2 regions of the Psychrobacillus sp. FSL W7-1457 genome follow, and region 2 is predicted to be linked to the other one. Evidence: riboswitches for the same ligand, from Rfam matches in the RefSeq annotation. Region 2 holds a riboswitch; the other holds the start of a gene.

Region 1 (10,475 bases), 1.1 Mb from region 2:
ATTTATTTTGGATACCCATTCGTATTGAATGTCAGGTAAATTTTCTTCGTTTTCATGCCCTCTACTTATCACTTCAAAACCATGTTTTTCATAAAACTGCTGTGCATTTTTATTTACCTCAAATGTGTACAATGTTAATTTCCCACTAGATTTCACTTTTGCTTTATCTAGTAATGCTCGACCTATACCGATTCCTTGATACTCTATGTGAATATATAGTTGGCTTATTTCCCTGTCATTATAGGCGATCATCCCAACTACTTCTTCATCCATTAACGCTAACTCTATTTGAAATTGTTCCGTTAAAATATGATTTAAAAAATAAACGTGTTTTTCGAAGTCGTGAATTTCTTTTTGGCCAATAGCCTGTTCCTTACTTTTCCGCCACATATCCACTGTTTTTACTGCGTACTTAGGGTTATACGGAATAATTTTGATCTTATGGTGTAGCATATAATACCTCCTTAAACATAAAACTATTCTTCACAAAAATTATCTATATTTGAGTGGATGTAGTATCCAGCCATGGTGACTTTTCCGTTACTAAATAAATTGAAAGATTTTGTCTCACCTTCATTATTTTCGAGTGTAGAGAGATGCTCCAGATCAAATTCCATCTCTTGTGTACCTTCTCTTTTTGATTCGTTGATTTCCCTAATCACTTTTTTAATGGTTTTTTCGTTATCAATTTCAATTATTTCACCATCTATACATCCAATTGTAAGTTTAATCATCTCATCATTTAATAAGGGTTCATTGAATTGACTACAGGAGCATAAGAACAAGATACATAGGCAATAGAGTGACATTCTCTTCATTTATTCATCTCCTAAAGACTTAAAATGACTTCTAAATAAGTTATAGTGTCCCATAAACACCCAAATTCAGACCTTAGACATGAAATGCGCCCTGTTTCTAGTACCACTATTGGATCCATTCCATCACAAACAATTTTTGTTCTTTCGCATTTGAAATAGCCAGTATATAACTATTATCCTCTTCCAATTTATAAAAATATTTATCCTCTTCTTCAAAAGTCACAGGATTCTCTTGAAATAACATATTAAACTGCTGTGTATCCTTATTAATATTAGCCACATCTTTTTGAAACTTTTTAAGGTGTCCAGATACAGTGTCAAAGGAATCTTCATTAATTGAAATCCAACCATCTTTGTCCTCTAATTTCTTTTCAATAGATTTATAATGAAGTACATGAAATACTTCTCCCTCGCTAGGAAATCCATTTCTTGTATGAAAGACTGTTTCTATCTTGGTTGGTCTTGGGATTCCTATCTCCCAATTCAACTTCCATTCGGTATATTGGGAAATATAATTCCAATTCACTGTTATTAAAACTATTATTAATAAAGGAACTGGAATCCAAATAAGTAATTTCTTTTTCACCTAAACTCTCCTTTAATATGAATGATAATTCTATTGTATTCACCAAAATATATAATCATTTTCTTAATTATCTCGAGTTAAATCCCATACTCCATGAACAAAAGCTAAACAGCCCAGTTAAAAAGAAGGATAACAAAATAACCTCTATTGAAACTACATTTTCACTACTAAATACTAGCCAAGCAAATATGCCAAAGTAGAAGGCAACGAAAGCCAATATTGCTCTGATGTTGTTCTTTACTATTTTTATTAGGCTATTTTCCATGGATAACTCTCCTTCTGTCCAATTCTCAAACAACACTATGTTTACATGTTAAATTTTAACATAATCAACCAAATAATATTCCATTTATTACACATGTTGTTTTCATTTTTCATCTTTAAATGGTCAAAATAAAAAGCCCAAAAGACGACATAATGGCCTTTGGGCTTTCTTGATATTTATATTTCTTCTGATTCCTCTATCGGATCACTTATTAAACTTGCCAATACATGCACTCGTAAAATAATTCCTTTCATCGTACCTTCCTCGTCTGTGACAACGAGAGGATACCTGGAATCAAGTACCTGTTGTATTAAATCTTGTACATATTCTTCTGGATGTACAGTTTTTACTTCCTTCGACATCGCTTCTTGTAAGGTTTTCTTTTGTTTCATCCCTTCAATAGCTTGGTCGATAGTAATGATACCTTGTAGCTGCCGCTTTCTGTCAACTACAAACGCACTCGAGTTACCATTCTCTCTCATTACCTGGATTGCAACATTTAGTCCATCCTTTAAGGATACTAATCCATTTGGCTTAGACATGATGTGCTCGGCCTGAAGAATTTTCGTACGGTCAATATCGCGTATGAATTCGGAAATATAACTGCTTGCTGGATTTTCCAGAATCTCTTCTGGTGTGCCAATTTGCTCTACTTTTCCGTTTTTCATAACCGCTACACGATCGCCAATTTTAAATGCTTCGTTAACGTCATGTGTAATGAAAATAATTGTTTTTTGCAGACGGTTTTGGATATCTAAAAGCTCTAGCTGCATTTCTCTACGGATTAGTGGGTCAAGTGCACTGAAGGGCTCGTCCATTAATAGGATGTCTGGATCGTTCGCAAGCGCTCTTGCGATGCCTACTCGCTGACGCATACCGCCAGAAAGCTCATCAGGATATTGGTTTTCATAGCCTTTAAGACCGACCGTCTCTAAATGCTTCTGAGCAATTTCCTGACGCTCCTTCTTGGACATTCCTCTAATTTCTAATCCATACTCGATATTTTCTAATACGGTACGGTGACTAAACAGTCCAAAGTGTTGAAATACCATTGCTATTTTCTTTTGACGATAGAATTTTAACTGTGTCTTATTGTAATCGACCACATTTTCCCCATCGACATAAATAGCACCTGAGGTAGGTCTATTCAATAAATTCAAGCAACGGATTAGGGTAGATTTGCCACTTCCAGACAGCCCCATAATGACGAAGGTCTCTCCTTCCATGATTTCCATAGAAGCATTGTACACTCCAACAGTATGCCCTGTCTTAGCTAATATCTCTTCCTTTGGTACACTCTTCTCTACCATTGGGATAATTTTTTTAGGGCGTGGTCCAAATATTTTGGAGACATTTTCTAGTTTTAATTTTACTGTCATGCTGCATCCCTCCTATGCTTCTGAAGGCGATTTGCAATTCCTCCGGTAACTCGGTCGATAATAATCGCTAGAAAGACGATACTAATTCCGGCTTCAAAACCTAGGGATATGTCAATTCGGTTAATCGCAAAGAGTACTCGTTCTCCAAGTCCCTGTGCCCCAACCATAGAACCAACAACAGCCATTGCAAGAGCCATCATCGTTGTTTGATTGATACCCGCCATAATTGTAGGTAAGGCTTGTGGTAGTTGAACTTTCATGAGCATTTGAGAGGAAGAGGAACCAAATGATTGTGCAGACTCTACAATTTCTTTATCTACACTTCGGATACCTAATTCTGTTAAACGGATTACTGGTGGTAAAGCATAAATGATTGTTGCAATAACTGCTGGTACATTTCCTAGTGGAAAGAAGAAAATTACTGGTATTAAGTAGACAAAGCTCGGCATTGTCTGCATTGCGTCTAATATTGGGCGCATGATTCTAGACATGGACTTACTAAAAGCCATTCCAACGCCTAGCGGAATGCCTATTACAAGAGATAAAATTACGGAGATTAGAACGATGGAAATCGTGGTCATCGTTTCCGGCCACAAATCAAAGGAGCCTATTAAGAAGATAAATGCCCCATAAAGCAATCCTCCATAAATATTATTAAAATACCACCCTATTAAAAAGATGATAACAATAAATAACCACCAAGGTATTGCTAATAGACCTGCCTCTAAGCCTTTAATCATAGAGGAAGAAATAATAAAGATAAAATCAAAGAATGCATCAAAGTTCGCGGCTAAAAAATCTACGAATTTTTCTACTACATCCCCGATTGGAAAACGTACATCTGGAAATTCTGTCATATAGTAGGACTGCAAAACATACAGTCGCAGGTCACCTCTCTTTTAGTTAGATTGAGTTATGAATTATTTTAAAGAAGCTTTAACTTTTTCTGCCACTTCTTCTGACACCCAAGCTGTCCAAATATCTTCATACTCTTTCATCCACCAAATAGCGGCTTCATCTGCTTCCACATCATTTTCTTGCATGTAATCTAAAGCACTTTCAGTTAAATCATTACTAGTTTCATAGTTACTTAAAAAGTCTACTACTTCCTTAGCTTGTGTTGGTAAATCTTTATGAACAGCAACCACTACATCATTCGGAGGAAATTCAGTTCCCTTCGAATCATTCCATGTTGCTTCATCGTATGGTGCGTCTTCTAATAGAGTTAAATCGTAGCTTGCTGTTACCCACGTTGGTGACCAATAATAACCTACCCACGGCTCGCCTTTTTTATATGCGCCAGCTAAATCTGCAACAATGGCAGAATCAGAGCCAGGTGCTAGATAGTTATATTGTTCGTCAAGGCCATATGTTTCAAGTTTCGTCCCCAAATACTCACTTACTACCCAACTGGATGGAGCACCGACCACTCGGCCTTTACTGCTATCTTCGGGATCTTGGAAAATTTCTGGATACTTCTCTAAGTCTTGAACTGTTTTTAAATCTGGAGCGATTGGTTCAATACCTCGTTCTGCATCTCCTTCTATCACGTAAGTTGGAACATATAATCCTTGCGCGTTATCAGCGAAATTAGTAGCTACCTTTATGATATCTCCACTTTCAATTGCTTTTTCATAGACATCTTTAATGTTATCGGTCCATACTTCCATATAGACATTTATGTCGCCCTTCTCAAGTGACTGCATTGTTGCTGCTGTTGTTCCACTTGTTACTTCGGTTTCATAACCATAACCTTCTTCGACGATTGTTTGAGCTATGCTATTGTGTAGGCGAATACTATCCCACCCTGCATCAGCAAACTTAATCACCTCAATATTGTCCTTGCTTGTCTCACTGCCACAGGCTGCAAGTACTAAAAGCGTGCAAAGTGAAAAAAATAACATAATCTTTTTCATTAGTTTGACTACCTCTTTTCATTCAGTTTTTAAATTAGACGTTCGATCGTTCCTCCTTCAAAATCTATAAATAATTGCTAAAATACTAAACAATTAAACTTCCCTGAATTTGGAAATTAAAGGACGCCTAATTTATAACTACTAATACTACTAAACAAATTTGTATATTGCAAATTTACTTAATAAATGATTGTTATTATTCTATCTTTATCTGAATATTATGTATCATTTTTATAGTTATTTATCATTAAATAATTAGTAAACCCTAGACAATCTATTCATACAAATAACGACGTAATTATTAATTATTTGTTATAATTCTTTTTTTGCTCGAGGGTGGCTTTGTCTAGGAGAAAGTATGCAGATAAATAGAGTAGATTTTGAATTTATCACCGTTCGGGGAAGGTTTATCACCGTTCACGCGAGTTTATCACCGTTCGTAGAGATTTATCACCGCTCATTAAGGTTTTATCACCGTTCATGGGATTTTATCACCGGTAGGGTTAATTTTTATTTTTTATCACCTTGCAAAACCTAAAAAAAGCCATGAACGCTATGTTCATGGCTTCTCTTACACTTTAAACCACTCTGTTTTCTGGTACCCGTTCCTCTAAAGCATCTTCAATGGCCGTAGCATTTATTTGCATCATAGCAAGTCTTGTATAAATACTGGCACTACCGATGTGGGGTAGGACAGTCACGTTAGGTAAAGTTAATAGTGGATGATCTAATGGAACTGGCTCCGTTTCAAAAACGTCTAGACCCGCAGCCCAAATGCTTTTGTTGACTAGGGCATCATAAAGAGCCTGCTCATCAACTATTCCTCCTCGTGCCACATTAATAAGAGCTGAGGTTTCCTTCATCATTTCCAGTTCTTTTTTCCCAATTAAGCCTCTAGTTTCTGGAGTGAGAGGAGTCAATATGACAACAAAATCTGACTCCTTTAGTAGTGTCTCAAGCTCCACATATGTAAAGTTATACTGTTGCTCAGATTCTAATTTTCTTGTTCGATTATGGTATAAGACCTTCATATCAAACCCTTTTGCACGGCGTGCAACCGCTTCACCGATTCTCCCCATGCCTATAATTCCTAAGGTTGATCCAAAAACGTCCATGCCAGTCAGTTGCATCGGCGTCCAAGACTTCCATTTCCCTGCACGAATATCCTGCTCCGCTTCTGTAATACGACGGGCAGTTGCTAGTAATAAGGCAAATGTTAAATCTGCTGTAGTTTCCGTTAATACACCAGGCGTATTGGTTACAATAATCCCTTTTTCTTTTGCAGCCTCGATATCAATGTTATTATAGCCGACCGCAAGATTAGATATAATTCTTAGATTTGGTAGGCTTTCTATCAGTTCCCGGTCCACTTTATCCGAGAGAACGGTCCACAAAGCATTACAATCCTTTGCCTCTTTTTTAATATCCTCGTACTTCATTGGAATTTCTTCGCTATGCCACATAATGACTTCAAATTTTTCTCTTAGTGGTTGTACAATCTCTTCCGGTAACTTTCTAGTAATAAAAATTTTATACATCCAATTCCCCCCTAATGATTTTCTGATAATTTAAGCATCGCTGATTTGAGAAAAGAATTCAACTGTATTTACAATAATATTTTTATACGCTATACTGTGGTCACATAAAAAAACAGATTGTGTAAATCTTACATAATTGGAAAACTACATACCGTTTCTGCACTAGGGGTGCCCACTTTGGCTGTGATGAGAGCTTTTTAAGCTCCGATCCCTTATTACTCGATCAGGATAATACCTGCGTGAGGAAGTGCGGTGACTTTCCTTTTTTTCATAAGGTTAGTGGCTGCATCTTCACGGATGTAGCTTTTTTTTATGAAAAATTTTAAGGAGGGTTTTGAATGGAATGTGGTTTAAGTCCAATTGTAGGGTTTCGTTTCTCCCTACATCCAATGAGCAATGAGTTTATCAGTATTATTAAGGGGGCGTTACAGGATACAGACACATCGAATGTGTGGATGCATACGGATGACGTATCGACTGTGATCAGGGGAAAACAAGCTCATGTATTCAATGTGGCAAAATCAATAGCTTTAAATGCAGCTAAAACTGGGGTACATGTGGCTCTCTCAGGAACATTTTCAGCGGGCTGTCCAGGTGACACAGCAGCTGACGTTTATTTAGAAAGAGGAGATGAAGTTGCTAATATGGATGCAACTAAACAATATGTGTCCTCTCAATTTGCCTTATATCCAATGAACAATCCAAACTACATGGATGTTATCTACAAAGAGATTCAGCATGCGAAAGACGCTGATATATTCAATGAGTCCATGCATTATGCAAGCGGGATTCACGGGGATATCCATGATGTATTTGCCTTCTACGAATCTACCTTTAGCAGAGCCAGATCAGAGGAGCACAAGCATTTAGTAATGACTTTATCGATGAGCATTAACAGTCCTTCTCATGGAGATAATCTTCATGCTTAAAACATGGAAGCTAAAAGAGATTATTTTAATGTCTATCTTTGCAGTAGTATTTGGGATTGTGTATTTACTATTCCTTCATGTCGGAAATATTTGGTCAGGGTTTATTGGCCCAATCGCATATGAATGGATTTTTGGAGTATGGTTTATCGTTTCTATCATCTGTATGTATATTATTCGCAAACCAGGAGCTGCTGTAATCTCTGAAACTATTGCAGCCGCAATAGAGGTGCTTTTAGGTAATGCAGTGGGACCACGACTTATCCTTTCGGGTGTCATTCAAGGATTGGGTGCAGAGGCAGTATTCGCAGCTACCGGCTATAAACGATTTGATCTTTGGGTATTAATGCTTGCTGGTGCAGGATCTGCAGTGTTTAGCTTTGTATACGGATATTTTTTAGGAGGGTTTACCGTTTATACTACTGGATATGTCCTTTTTATGCTTGTCGTACGGATCTTTAGTGGGACGTTAATTGCTGGTGTAGGAGGCAAAGCCATAGCTGATGGTTTGCTTGCAACAGGTTCGTTAAGAGGATATTCTATCTCACGATCTAAAAAAGGTGATGCACGTGTCTAATGTTATCCGTCTCGAAAATGTTTCTTTTTCATTTCCTGATGAAGAGATTCCTGTATTATCAAATTTTTCGATGTCTATTGAACAAGGAGAGCGCGTTGTAATCACTGGTCCAAGCGGCTGCGGGAAAAGTACATTGCTATATTTGTGCAACCGCCTCTACCCTGACAATTGCGATGGAATAGTTTCTGGGAAAATAGAGCTATTTGGGAAGGAAAGCGATTCTTATCGACCAGGCGAGGTCAATCATCGTATCGCTACCGTCTTTCAGGATCCGGAGGCGCAGTTTTGTATGCCAACCGTTGAGGAGGAGCTTGCCTTTACTTTAGAGAATTTACTCGTGGCGCGAGAGGACATGGATTCAAGAATTTCAGAAGTATTGGAGGCAACCAGGTTAACCGCTTATCGACATTCCATCATTCAGTCACTTTCTGGAGGAATGAAACAAAGAGTCGCCACGGCTTGTGCGCTCATTATGAAGCCAGAGGTTTTATTGTTAGATGAGCCGATCACACACTTAGATCCCTATACTGCAAAGCAATATATTGAATGGTTGGATACACTGCAGCAAAGCTCTGGATTAACGATATTAGCAATTGAACACAAGCTAGACCTTTGGGAAGACTTCTTTCATCGTCGAATTAGATTAAAGGAAGACAGAAATTCGCTTATAAACGATGTTAAACGGGATAACAGGGTCCAACAGGAACTATCCCTACAAGTGGAAGGAGTTAGCACCACTAGTTTTCTTCAACCAAGCTCGTTTTCTTTAAACAAAGGAGAGGTCGCAGTATTAGCAGGACCTAATGGCAGTGGAAAATCCACCTTATTAAAAGCACTGTCCGGGATCCTGGCAGCTGAAGGCAAGGTCCAGCCCAGCTTGTTAGGCTATGTACCACAGTCACCAGAATTTTTGTTTGTTACAGGAAGAGTAAAAGAGGAGGTCTCTTTTGGCGGTGGATCAAACACAGAAGAATTGCTGGAACGACTTGATTTATCTAGCATCTCAGAGGCCCATCCATTTTCTATCAGCCATGGACAAAAACGTCGCCTAGCTATAGCCGTTATGCTTTGCCAGAACCGTAAAGTGATTTTGATGGATGAACCAACTTCTGGTCAGGACTCTGCTAATCTGACAGAACTTTTAAAAGTCGTAGATGAGCGCTCTAGGGCAGGTACTACTTTTCTAATCGTTACCCACGATATGGAATTTGCGTATAAGGTAGCTGATTCCATCTTATTGATGAGGAACGGAGGGGTGACAGGGAAATATAGTTCGACTAGCTTCTGGGATAAGAAAGATTTAATGCTAGAACATCAATTACTTCCTCCTAAGCGAGGTCCTGTCTATGCGTACTAGCCTTCATAGGATGAATCCGTCCATTAAGTTTGTGATCGTAATGATTTGCATGCTTTCACTAGCATTCTTTTTCGATCCATGGACACCACTAGTTTTTTGGTTCAGCATTATTGTGATTCAAATATTCTTAAGCAATATCTCCTGGAAAAACTGGGCCTTACTGATGCTCCCTTTCGTAATCGCAGCTTTTGGTTACCTTTGGACCACTCTTCTATTTGCAGAGAGCGGGTCTGGAACTGTTCTTTGGTCCATCGGTTCTGTCGATATAACGGAAAGCCAATTGAACCATGCCTTATCCTTAAGCTTTCGGGTGTTGGCCTTTTCTAGTCTGAGCCTTTTATTTGCTCTAACAACCGACCCAATTATATTTATACGGAGTCTAATGCAGCAGTTGAAGCTGTCTCCTAAAATTGCTTATGGTATTATGGTTGGTTATCAATTTTTACCGCTTTTAAAGGACGAGTTTATACAAGTTCAACAAGTACAGAAACTGAGAGGACTAAGCGACGACTCCAATGTTTTTAAAAGACTGATTGGTTTACGTCGCGTATTGATTCCTATGCTTTCTGGGGCTGTTCGTAAGGCTGAAAGAGTGGCGTTCGCAATGGAAGCAAGAGGCTTTACGGGAGATCCTAGAAAAGTTTTTTATCATGAAGTGCCTATTGAAAAGAAGGATTTTATACTAGTGTTCTTGTTTATTTGTGTTTTACTAATTAGTTGTAGCACTAGTATGTGGCTACCGTAAAGAAAAAGAGTGTCTCCAGACTTGGATGACACTCTTCTTTCATTTATGGCAACTCGCTTTCCACTAACTCTATATAGTCCTGGTCATCTATTAATTTAAATAGGAAGTGATCTATACTTTTTTGCATAGAAAGGCTTTGTAACAACGATAAATCATCTAGCATGATTACCATCTCCATCCGTTCCCCTTGCTTTGTCTCAACATAAATAACTTGATTTAAAACAAAGGCTGTCGAACCTCCCTTGGCACCGATATGATTAAACTTTTCCTGATTGCTTTCATAGGCGAGAGGCCACTCCAATATATCTCTTAAAGTACTAGTGACAATTGATGAAAATTCATTGTTCGATATACGAGAAACAATTTCT
Region 2 (10,475 bases):
CAAGAAAGAGTTGATCTACCGCCATAAATGGGAGACGCGTGAGCAAGCAATCAAAGCGGTTGGGCATTATATTGACCAATTCTATAATACGAGAAGAAGGCATTCCACGTTGGGTTATGTGAGTCCTGTAGACTTTGAACAAGCGTTCAATAAAAGTTGTCTTTTGGCTGCAGGGTGAGAAAATCAGAGATGGTGGAAATAGGATAGGTATGGTTGTGACCTATCCTGTTTTCACCATCCCAGCAAGCGACAGCGCGGTAGTGGAAGAAAAAAAGTTGTGAATTAATTTGTCTACTTTCTTTACAGAAGACCACTTTTGCTCCGATTAGGTGCCACTTTTTTTCTTTTACGTGCGTTTCCCAGGTTTAGGTGACACTTTCTACTTTCTAGGTATCACTTCTCTATACTTTAGGTGCGCTTTTGCTCCGATTAGGTGCCACTTTTTTTCTTTTACGTGCGTTTCCCAGGTTTAGGTGACACTTTCTACTTTTTAGGCATCACTTCTCTATACTTTAGGTGAGCTTTTGCTCCAATTAGGTGTCGCTTCTTTTCTTTTAGGTGCGTTTCCCAGGTTTAGGTGACACTTTCTACTTTTTAGGTATCACCTCTATAGCTTTTAGGTGCACCCTTGCTCCGATTAGGTGTCACTTCTTTTCTTTTACGTGCGTTTCCCAGGTTTAGGTGACACTTTCTACTTTTTAGGTATCACCTCTATAGCTTTTAGGTGCACCCTTGCTCCTATTAGGTGTCGCTTCTTTTCTTTTACGTGCGTTTCCCAGGTTTAGGTGACATTTTCTACTTTCTAGGTATCACCTCTATAGCTTTTAGGTGCACCCTTGCTCCTATTAGGTGTCGCTTCTTTTCTTCTAGCTCCGGCACCTTGCCCCTCGGGGTCAAATGGGAAAATACTGCGGTGGCTGAGAAACTGCCTCCTCGCATTTTCCCATTTGCCTGTCGGGGCAGACCAGGCGCCTTCGCTTTTCTTTGTTATTTCTTATTTTTTTCATTTCATTTTAGATAAGATTGTATTACAAAACGAATACAAAATAGGTTTTTGTCATTATTTTTTTTCCTATAAATGCCCCTTACTACCCACAAAGTATTGAAACATACGTAAAATTCCATTATGTTACAAATGGCAATTGTGCTATTTTCCATTATAATAACGTAGAGCAAGTGAAATGGAGGAAGACATATGTTGTCAAATTCACATATCGGTATTGATTTAGGAACTGCTAATACTTTAGTTTATACAAAAAATAAAGGATTACTTATAGATGAACCAACTGTGGTGGCAGTAAACACAAAAACAAAAGAAATAATAGCCTTTGGATCAGAAGCCAAAAAGATGATAGGTAAAACACCAACATCTATTGAAGTAGTTAGACCTTTAAAAGATGGGGTTATCGCAGACTTTGATGTTACTACCCAGTTGTTAAAACTTATTATGCAAAAAGCTAGCAAAAAACTTGGTACTTCTCTACGTAAGCCTACTGTTATTGTTTGCACACCTTCAGGAGCAACTTCTGTAGAACGCCGTGCCATCCAAGATGCGGTACGTCAAAGCGGCGCTAAAGAAGTACAACTAATGGAAGAACCTGTTGCTGCTGCAATTGGAGCTGGATTGCCAGTCAATGAGCCAGTAGCAAGTATGATTGTAGATATCGGTGGAGGTACTACAGAGGTAGGGATTATCTCTTACGGAGGTGTAGTCGCGTCTAGTACTGTGAAAGCTGCAGGAGATCGAATGGACGAGGCAATTATCCACTATGTACGTAAAGAGTTTAATGTAATAATTGGTGAGCCTACAGCAGAATTGATAAAAATGACTATAGGGTATGCCCTTGTTCCTCATACAGAAGAAGTAATGGAAGTGCGAGGAAGAGATGTAGTGACTGGTTTACCAAAAATAGTGAAACTATCTTCTACTCAAATACAGGGAGTTTTAAAAGAATCGTTAGAGACAATTCTAGAAGCAATTCGTGCGACACTAGAAATTTGTCCTCCTGAGCTTTCAGGAGATATCGTAGACCACGGTGTCATATTGACTGGTGGCGGAGCGTTGCTAAAAGGATTAAAGGAATGGCTTAGCGGTGTAATTGAAGTACCTGTCCACCTTGCACCAGAACCATTACAGTCAGTTGTAATCGGTACAGGGAAGTCTTTCTTTATCAATGATCGCAAAAGAAACATTGCAAGATAATTTCTTTAAACAAATATTAAGTAAATTTCTTCTTTTTCGTATAAAATATATTAAGAAGGAGGAATTACTATGCCAAGTTTAAACGACATACTAACCTATAACAAATCATTTGTAGAAAACAAGCTGTATGAACCTTATGTAACTACTAAGTTTCCTGATAAGCGAATAGTTATTCTTACTTGTATGGATACACGTTTAGTAGAAATGCTTCCTAAATCAATGAATCTTAAAAATGGAGATGTAAAAATCGTTAAAAGTGCAGGGGCTGTTATTAATCATCCATTTGGTGGTATTATGCGTAGCTTAATCGTTGCAGTTTACGAGCTTCAAGCAGATGAGATTTATGTAATTGGTCACCATGATTGTGGAATGAGCTCCATCCAAACAGATAAAATCCTTGAAAAAATGACAGCTCGTGGAGTAGATCCCTCTACTTTCAATGTGCTTAAAAACTCAGGTATTGAAGTAGAAGAATGGCTTGAAGGTTTTTCAGATGTGAAAGAAAGCGTCTTACATAGCGTTGAAATGATACGTAATCACCCCTTGATGATTTCTGAAATTCCAGTTCATGGACTAATTATCGATCCACATACAGGAAGACTAGATTTGGTAACAGACGGTAAAATCGACAAAAAATGATGTATTTCCCGGGAAATCGTCAAGTAGTAAGAGCTTGCCTATATGGTAGGCTCTTTTTTTGTATTGTAATAACAACTGCATATCTTAACTCTCCATTTTTCTTCCATATAAAAAAGCTGTTGGCAAACTAACTAAGGTAGTTTGCTAACAGACTTTTGTACTCCCTATTATTCTCCTCTTAAAGAGGAATACATATAGTGATCTTCCCATTTCCCATTAATGAATAACAGTTTACGTAGCAATCCTTCTCGAACAAACTTGTTATTCTCTAACACTTTGATAGAGCCAAAATTTCTAGGGGATACATAAGCTTCTATTCGATTTAATTGAACGTCATTAAAGCCAAATTGCTTTACTAGACGAACGGCCTCAGACGCAATTCCTTTACCAATTTGCTTTTGGTCAACCGAATAGCCAATTAAACCACTAGAAAACGGCATTCTTTTCAGGCTATAAAGTGAAATGCTGCCTATCAAAATATCTTGTTCATGAGAAAAAATACCAAAGCTATATTCCCTTTTTTCCTGCATGAGCATGATTGATTCACGAATCTTTTCTCTTTGGACGCTAGCAGTATAATATTCTTCTTGGTGTAATGGTTCAAAAACAGACCAGTACAACTTGTTGTCATAGACTAAATTTGCAAGAGCAGGTGCATCCTTTACATTTAAAGTCCTTAAGTAACAACTTGCTCCTTCTAGATAAATCAAGTACCGTCACCCTTTAGCGTTAGTTAATTGCAAAAACTCTTGAACGTCTTGAATACAAAGGTCAATTCCCTTCTTCCAAAACGCTTCTTTCGTTATATCCTCTTGTAAATGTTTCATCGCTAAATCCTCCACAGACATTACTGCTGTGTCCTGTAATAAAGCAATATACTTCTCCTCAAAACCAGATCCTTCTTCTTTTGCCTTTGAATATATACTTAAAGAAAATAAGTAGCCAAAGGTATAAGGGAAATTATAAAAAGGAACGCCTGTAATATAGAAGTGAAGCTTAGATGCCCAGAAATGCGGATGTACCGTGTCTAAAGCATCCCCATAGGCTTCTCTCTGAGCTTCTTCCATTAGTTCGTTCAACCGGTTTGCAGAAACAATGCCATCTTTTCGTTCCTCATAAAATCTAGTTTCAAACAAGAAGCGAGCGTGAATGTTCATAAAGAAAGCAACACTGCGTTGAATTTTATCTTCCAACAAAGCAATTTTCTCTTCTTCGGACTTTGCTTCGCGAACAGAGGCATCCGCCACTATCATTTCTGCAAAGGTAGATGCAGTTTCTGCTACTCCCATTGCATATCTCCGGTTCATCCAATGCACTGGTCTTAAAGCATATGAGTGGAATGCATGACCTAATTCATGCGCAAGTGTAGAAACATTTGACATGGAACCACTATAAGTCATAAATATACGGGATTCCTCTGACACAGGCATTCCTGTACAAAATCCACCCGGTCTCTTATTTGGACGATCTTCTGCTTCAATCCATCCATTTTCAAAAGCATTTCTTGAAAAGGCTTCTAGCTTCGGTCCAAACTCTTTAAAATGCTTTAGGATAAATTCCGCTCCTTGTTGGAACTCCATTTTTTCGGTAGACGCACTGATAGGTGCATCTAAATTATACCAATGCATCGCTTTTTCGCCTAGCATCTCCGATTTCCTATTTAAATATTCCACAAATGGTGCTTTATTTTTAGAGATTGCTCCCCACATTGCATCCAATGTATCTTGCTTCATACGATTGATGGCAAGAGGTTCTTCTAAAACAGATTCCCAGCCTCTTTTTTTATACGTAGCCAGACGGAAGCCAGCTAAGTGATTAAGCGTTTTCGCAAAAACTTCTTCTTTTTCAGTCCATACACTTTCTAACGCTTCAAAGGAATTTTTACGAATTTCAGCATTATCACTCGAGCTTAAGTTATCAGCTTGTCCTACCGAAAGTGTTCTTTCTTCCCCATCGATGGTCATTTTTATATGGATGTCCCCTACAAGCATGTTATATAGTTGACCCCATGCATCATAACCGTCTACTTCTAAGGTAGTTATTAAATCCTCTTCTTTTTCGGAAAGCATTTTACTCGCTTGCTCTCTCCATTCATTTAATATAAATTTAAATGGGGTTAATTCGTCCGTATTTAAAAGCTTTTCCCATACGGTAGATTCTGTCTTACTAAGCGTTTGTTGTATTGTAATCATTAATGAAGATAACCTTGCATACAATGAACCAACCTCGCCTTGTAAGAGCGTCGCTTTTTTATCTGTTGTATCCTGAGCTAGATAGCAGCCAATAACTGCCCCTGCTTCTGCTAAATGGACGGCTACATCTTTTAGTTCCTCGATTATTTGCCTAATTTGGTTAGACTCTTGAGCTGAGGCTGGGACAACTATTCCCTTAACATTTATTTCAAATATTTTTAGTTTTTCCTTAACTTTATCTAGGTGCTCGCGTAATTCAGTGGAGCTGCTACCACCAAGGAAAAATCGATCTAAATCCCACACGATTGGATAATTTTGTTTTAACATCTGAATATTCCCCCTATTTAAAAACTTTTACATTTTTCATTATATCATGAATTACTTTCTTAATTATTCATTTTTTTGTCACATAATTTCTATAATTGAATTTGTGTGCTCTTAGATTGAAAGGTATACTTATTAAATATAGAAGGAGGCGAATCTTTTGGTCAAAATAATCCTTTTGATTTGCGGTTATTTCGCAACAATCCTTGTTAATATACTTGCTAATACGTTACCTATTAATGGTCAAACGACTGGGGAAATCTCTGCTAGGATTCCAGCCCTCTTTACACCTGCTGGTTATGTATTTTCCATATGGATTGTCATTTATATACTATTAGCATTTTGGATATGGAATATTATAAGAGAATATAGAACCGAACAGAAGATTCCCTTACAAAGAGTATTATTATTTCTAGCGACTTGCGTATTTAATATTTCTTGGATTTTCCTATGGCATTACGAGCATTTTAGCTATGCTTTAATTACAATTTTAGCCTTGCTTTGGTCCTTATTCCTATTGTATTTAACTTACTCAAGTAATGAATCGAATTGGAAAAGAAGATTACCTATTTCCATTTATCTAGGTTGGATTTTTGTAGCTACTATAGCGAATCTTGATTATGTTTTGACATATTATGAGTTTAGCGGCTTTGGAATAACTACCTCTTTATGGGTGGTAATATTCTTAACTTTGGCGACTGCAATTGCCTTACACTTTAGATACCATTTTGATGATCGTGCTATCGTTTTAGTCTTTATATGGGCCTTCATCGGTATTGCTGTGCGTCATAATGTCAACGAATTATTAATATCTGCTGCTTCCCTCTTCTTAAGCGCTGTTTTAGTAGCTGGAATATTATTTATAAAAAAAACGCCAACGAAAAGTTAATTTCGTTAGCGTTTTTTATTTAATCTATTTTAGTTAAAATGATTGGTTGGTCTTTTGTAACGATAACTGTATGCTCGATTTGAGCAACTAAAGATTTATCTGGAGTAACAAATGTCCAGCCGTCTCCAGATTCAACGATATGTTCTGCTTTTTCGGAAATGAAAGGCTCTACTGCTAAAACCATGCCTTCTTTTAAAATGGTGGATTCCCATGCATCATAATAATTCAACACATGCTGAGGTGCTTCATGCAAGGATTTCCCAATACCGTGACCTGTTAGGTTCATGATGACATGTAGACCATTTTCCTTCGCTTCTCTCTCCACTGCCTTACCTATTTGGTTAAGACGAGAACCAGCTTTTACTTTAGTCATAGCACGATTAAATGCGCTTTCTGCAACCTGACAAAGCTTTTCCTTATCCTCGTAGCCATCTCCAACTACAAACGATATTCCAGTATCTGCGAAGAATCCTTCGTATGAACCGGAAACATCAATATTTACAAGGTCTCCTTCTTTAATCACTCGAGAGCCTGGAATTCCATGTGCAACTTCTTCATTGACACTTATGCAAGTATACCCTGGGAAATCATACTCACCCATTGGTCCAGAAACAGCGCCTTTTTCTTTAAATAGCTTACCGCCTATTTCATCAAGCTCTTTAGTAGTCACGCCGGGTTTTGTTGCCGCCTTCATCGCATCTCTAACCTCAGCTACAATGTGACCAATTTTTTTTAACATCTCTAATTCTTCATTTGTCTTTACTATCATCTTTACAAGATCCCTTCTTCACTTAGATGTATGAATATCATATCATATATCTTATGACTTCGGGAGTAATAGGCGCGGGGCTTTTACGAATAGTATGGAACATATAAAAGCTGCAAATAGAAATACTGGTATCATATAAGTAGAATTATAAACTAATGAATACACAATTACATTTTGACCCTCAGCAAATTCCCCAAAGAATAATATTCCCGATAACACATGGGCTAAATAACGTAAAAAGGAAGCGATAAGAGCACCTAACACAATCGCTATCGTCATTTTTTTCTTATTTAGATTTTCATATGCTTTAATATATGCTGGTCTTAATAGTCCTGCAAGTCCTGCAACCATAAATGCTATAAAATAATCAATACCTACTTGCATAATTACTATTTCAAATGATAGCGGTGCTGGATAAAAGCGTCCTGTCACCACCTGCAATAAGCCTATTAAAAAGCCTGTCACTATACCTGCCACTACACCTCGACGAAAGGCAATTAATATTATTGGAACAAGAACAAATGTAACACTGCCTCCCTGTGGCATACCAAATCCAATTAAATCTAATACATAGCCTAATGCTGCAAAAATAGCAATCTCCACGAGTAACACAACACGTTGATTTCCCATTGTAATCCCCTTTTTTGACCACAAAAAAACGCCGAAGGGACAGAGCCAGACATCGCGCGATTGCCAGTTTCCATCCACATCCCTACGCAAGTATGAACTTACAGGTTCTAAGGGTACTATCTCAGCCGCTCTTGCGACGCCCCTTGTGGTTTCGAATTTATTTTATTTGAGTTCATTGTAGCCGATAGGTGTTTAGAATGCAACCCCGATTGGTATTATATAATAATACAAATTTATTATTAGGGGTGTAATAGTTGATTAATTTACTTACGGATTTAATTAAAATAAAGAGTGATGATTTGAAAGGTGCAAATGAGGCACTGCTATACTGTAAGAATTGGCTCGAAAAACGAGGAGTTACGACAAAGACGTATGAGCTAAACAACAAACTAATGCTTGTAGCTGAAATTGGGAAAGGTGAAGAAACAATTATCTGGAACGGCCATATTGACGTAGTTCCAGGAAGCCCGGAACAATTTGAACCAAAAATTGAGGAAGATCGACTATATGGACGTGGTTCGGCAGATATGAAGGCTGGTGTTGCAGCGATGATGGAGGCTTTCTCGATTCTTTCACAGCAGCAAGATTTACTTACGAAAAAAGTACAGCTACACATAGCTACTGATGAAGAAACCGGAGGAAAAACATCAAAGCATTTAGTTGAACAGGGACACCACGGCGACTTTGTTATTTGTGGAGAGCCCACTCATGTTAATATAGGCCTTCAAGCAAAGGGTATATTACAATGGGATATCCACCTAAAAGGTAAATCTGCTCATGGAAGCCGTCCGTGGGAAGGAGTAAATGCAATTGAAAAAGCCATGCTATTTGATCAAGACCTAAGAAAATGCTCTTTCATGCATGCAAGTAATGAATATTATGAATATCCTTCTCTAAATTTGGCAAAAATAGAAGGAGGAGACCGATATAATATGGTACCAGACGAATGTATCATAAGTTATTCTTTAAGGTTTGTTCCTGGACAAGATGTGGAGGAAATCTCCAAAGAGTTAAGAGAACTTTTAGAGAAATACCCTGGCAGTGAAATACATTTCCAAGGTCATACTCCAGCTATTACTAATAAAGAAGATGATAAGTATATACAGAAGCTTTTAGCTACTTGTAACTCTATCAGACAAACTCCAACTACCCTATTCGGACAGCATGGTGCTGCAGATACTCGTTATTATGCAGCGAAGGGTGCGGTAGCCATAGAGTTCGGGCCAAGCGGCTCTGATTGGCACGGCGATCAGGAATCGGTTTCTATTTCATCCGTTGAGGAATATAAAGACATACTTGTTAAGTTTGTCTTAGACTAATTAAAAAAGTAGCGAGAATATGTGAGGAGACCATGTATGGATACCAATAAAATTTTAAGTGCATCAACCTATTTTTCTATTTTATTTGCTCCCTTTATTCTTCCAATAATTGTTTACTTCCTTACAACAGATAAAGGGGTAAAATACCATGCAAAAAGGTCTTTAATCTCACATATTATTCCTACTATTTTCTTTGTGCTTCTTATGTTAGCAGTATTTGCAAACTTTTCCCCACTTAGTTATACAGGCGACACAACAAACATGTGGTCTAGCATGACTACAGCATTAATTTTTATGGGCTTATATACGTTGATTAATATAGTTCTGTTCATTTGGAACATTGTCCAAGGAATCAAGGTATTGCGTCATGATGTTTAATTGCTTCTAGAATGGGAATAAGATAAGTATAGAAAAGCAAGGAGCGGATTGATTATGAAAGTAGGCAGATTAGTAAAGTCAGCTATTAAATGGGCACCAGTAGTATATCCTATTGTTCGTAAAGTATTGAAATCGAAAAAAACAGTAAAGCGCTGAACTTTTTAAGCTAAAGCTATATAAAAGAAATTAAAGACTGAAGACAAACTCAAAGATATTTGAATTTGTCTTCAGTCTTTTACCATTTTTGGTTAGCTTCTGCAATAGCAGAGACTACAAAAAAGAGCCGCCAATTTTATGAGCAACAAAATTGGCGGCTCTTGAAGTTCTCAGCTAATTTGATTGCTGATATTCCTTTTAAGGATATTAAATTTGAGCAATGTTACTTATGATAAAATACGTTGCAAGACCATAGCTATATAATTACCGTTTGTAAACGATAGATAGCGATTAATTGGCAATGCATTTGCCTGCGTTTGCGTTGAACCATTATTACTTTGATTTCTATTTTCTATAAGCTCTTCAAAGGTTAACGGATTAGGCTTAGGCAATTCGTGCTCATACACAAGCATACGGGAATTGTACATACTAAAGAATGAGTTAGCCATTTGACGGTAGCCTTCTAGGGTAGGATGAACATCACCAACACTTGGTACCAATTCTTTTTCTTTCCCATCGAAAGACTCTTTCACTGAGATGTATGTTGCTCCATTTTGCTCTGCTACAGTTTGTAGAATCGTATGGAGCTTATCTAACTCTTTGCCGACACCTTCTTTTTGAGACTCATGCACATGAGGGTACGCAAAATAGTATCCCATCACGTATATTTTAGCCTTAGGTGCAGTAGCTTGAACTTCTTTTATGATTTCTTGCATATTTTTTCTAACATTATTTAGTGCAAAATTAGCGGAAACTTGTGAGTAAGCGACCATCCCACTCGCAGGCTTAACCTGTACTAGCCTCAACAAATCGTTAGCCCCTGCAGAGATGGTAACAAGTGTGGCATTTGCCAGAAGTTCCTTCGCTTCAGTTGACTGAACGGTTTTTAAGACATCACTAGTTGTATATCCTGGAAATGCTAGTCCTTTAGAGTAGAATCCAAGCAGATTGGCTCGCTTTAACTCTTGTGATATTA

The links. Region 2 has a riboswitch for thiamine pyrophosphate ahead of thiT (energy-coupled thiamine transporter ThiT). Riboswitches for the same ligand answer to the same signal wherever they lie in the genome.
Region 1: linked by a shared signal. The riboswitch ahead of NSQ95_RS01305 (YkoF family thiamine/hydroxymethylpyrimidine-binding protein) and the one ahead of thiT (energy-coupled thiamine transporter ThiT) in region 2 are both predicted to bind thiamine pyrophosphate.

The regions. Positions count from the first base shown of each region.
Region 1 is NZ_CP151993.1:242,389-252,863, reverse strand. It holds gene NSQ95_RS01345 (GNAT family N-acetyltransferase) at 1-453, opposite strand, end outside; gene NSQ95_RS01340 (hypothetical protein) at 477-818, opposite strand; gene NSQ95_RS01335 (hypothetical protein) at 925-1,404, opposite strand; gene NSQ95_RS01330 (hypothetical protein) at 1,472-1,669, opposite strand; gene NSQ95_RS01325 (glycine betaine/L-proline ABC transporter ATP-binding protein) at 1,846-3,048, opposite strand; gene NSQ95_RS01320 (ABC transporter permease subunit) at 3,045-3,905, opposite strand; gene NSQ95_RS01315 (ABC transporter substrate-binding protein) at 3,969-4,964, opposite strand; gene NSQ95_RS01310 (D-glycerate dehydrogenase) at 5,543-6,502, opposite strand; TPP riboswitch at 6,657-6,765, shown strand; gene NSQ95_RS01305 (YkoF family thiamine/hydroxymethylpyrimidine-binding protein) at 6,841-7,431, shown strand; gene NSQ95_RS01300 (ECF transporter S component) at 7,424-8,005, shown strand; gene NSQ95_RS01295 (ABC transporter ATP-binding protein) at 7,998-9,362, shown strand; gene NSQ95_RS01290 (energy-coupling factor transporter transmembrane component T) at 9,352-10,107, shown strand; gene NSQ95_RS01285 (serine hydrolase) at 10,151-10,475, opposite strand, start outside.
Region 2 is NZ_CP151993.1:3,137,992-3,148,466, forward strand. It holds gene NSQ95_RS15430 (IS3 family transposase) at 1-178, shown strand, start outside; gene mreBH (rod-share determining protein MreBH) at 1,196-2,203, shown strand; gene NSQ95_RS15440 (carbonic anhydrase) at 2,273-2,842, shown strand; gene NSQ95_RS15445 (GNAT family protein) at 3,010-3,552, opposite strand; gene NSQ95_RS15450 (M3 family oligoendopeptidase) at 3,559-5,361, opposite strand; gene NSQ95_RS15455 (tryptophan-rich sensory protein) at 5,519-6,247, shown strand; gene map (type I methionyl aminopeptidase) at 6,267-7,016, opposite strand; gene thiT (energy-coupled thiamine transporter ThiT) at 7,068-7,646, opposite strand; TPP riboswitch at 7,709-7,800, opposite strand; gene NSQ95_RS15470 (M20/M25/M40 family metallo-hydrolase) at 7,901-8,965, shown strand; gene NSQ95_RS15475 (DUF4870 domain-containing protein) at 9,002-9,343, shown strand; gene NSQ95_RS15480 (SGNH/GDSL hydrolase family protein) at 9,727-10,475, opposite strand, start outside.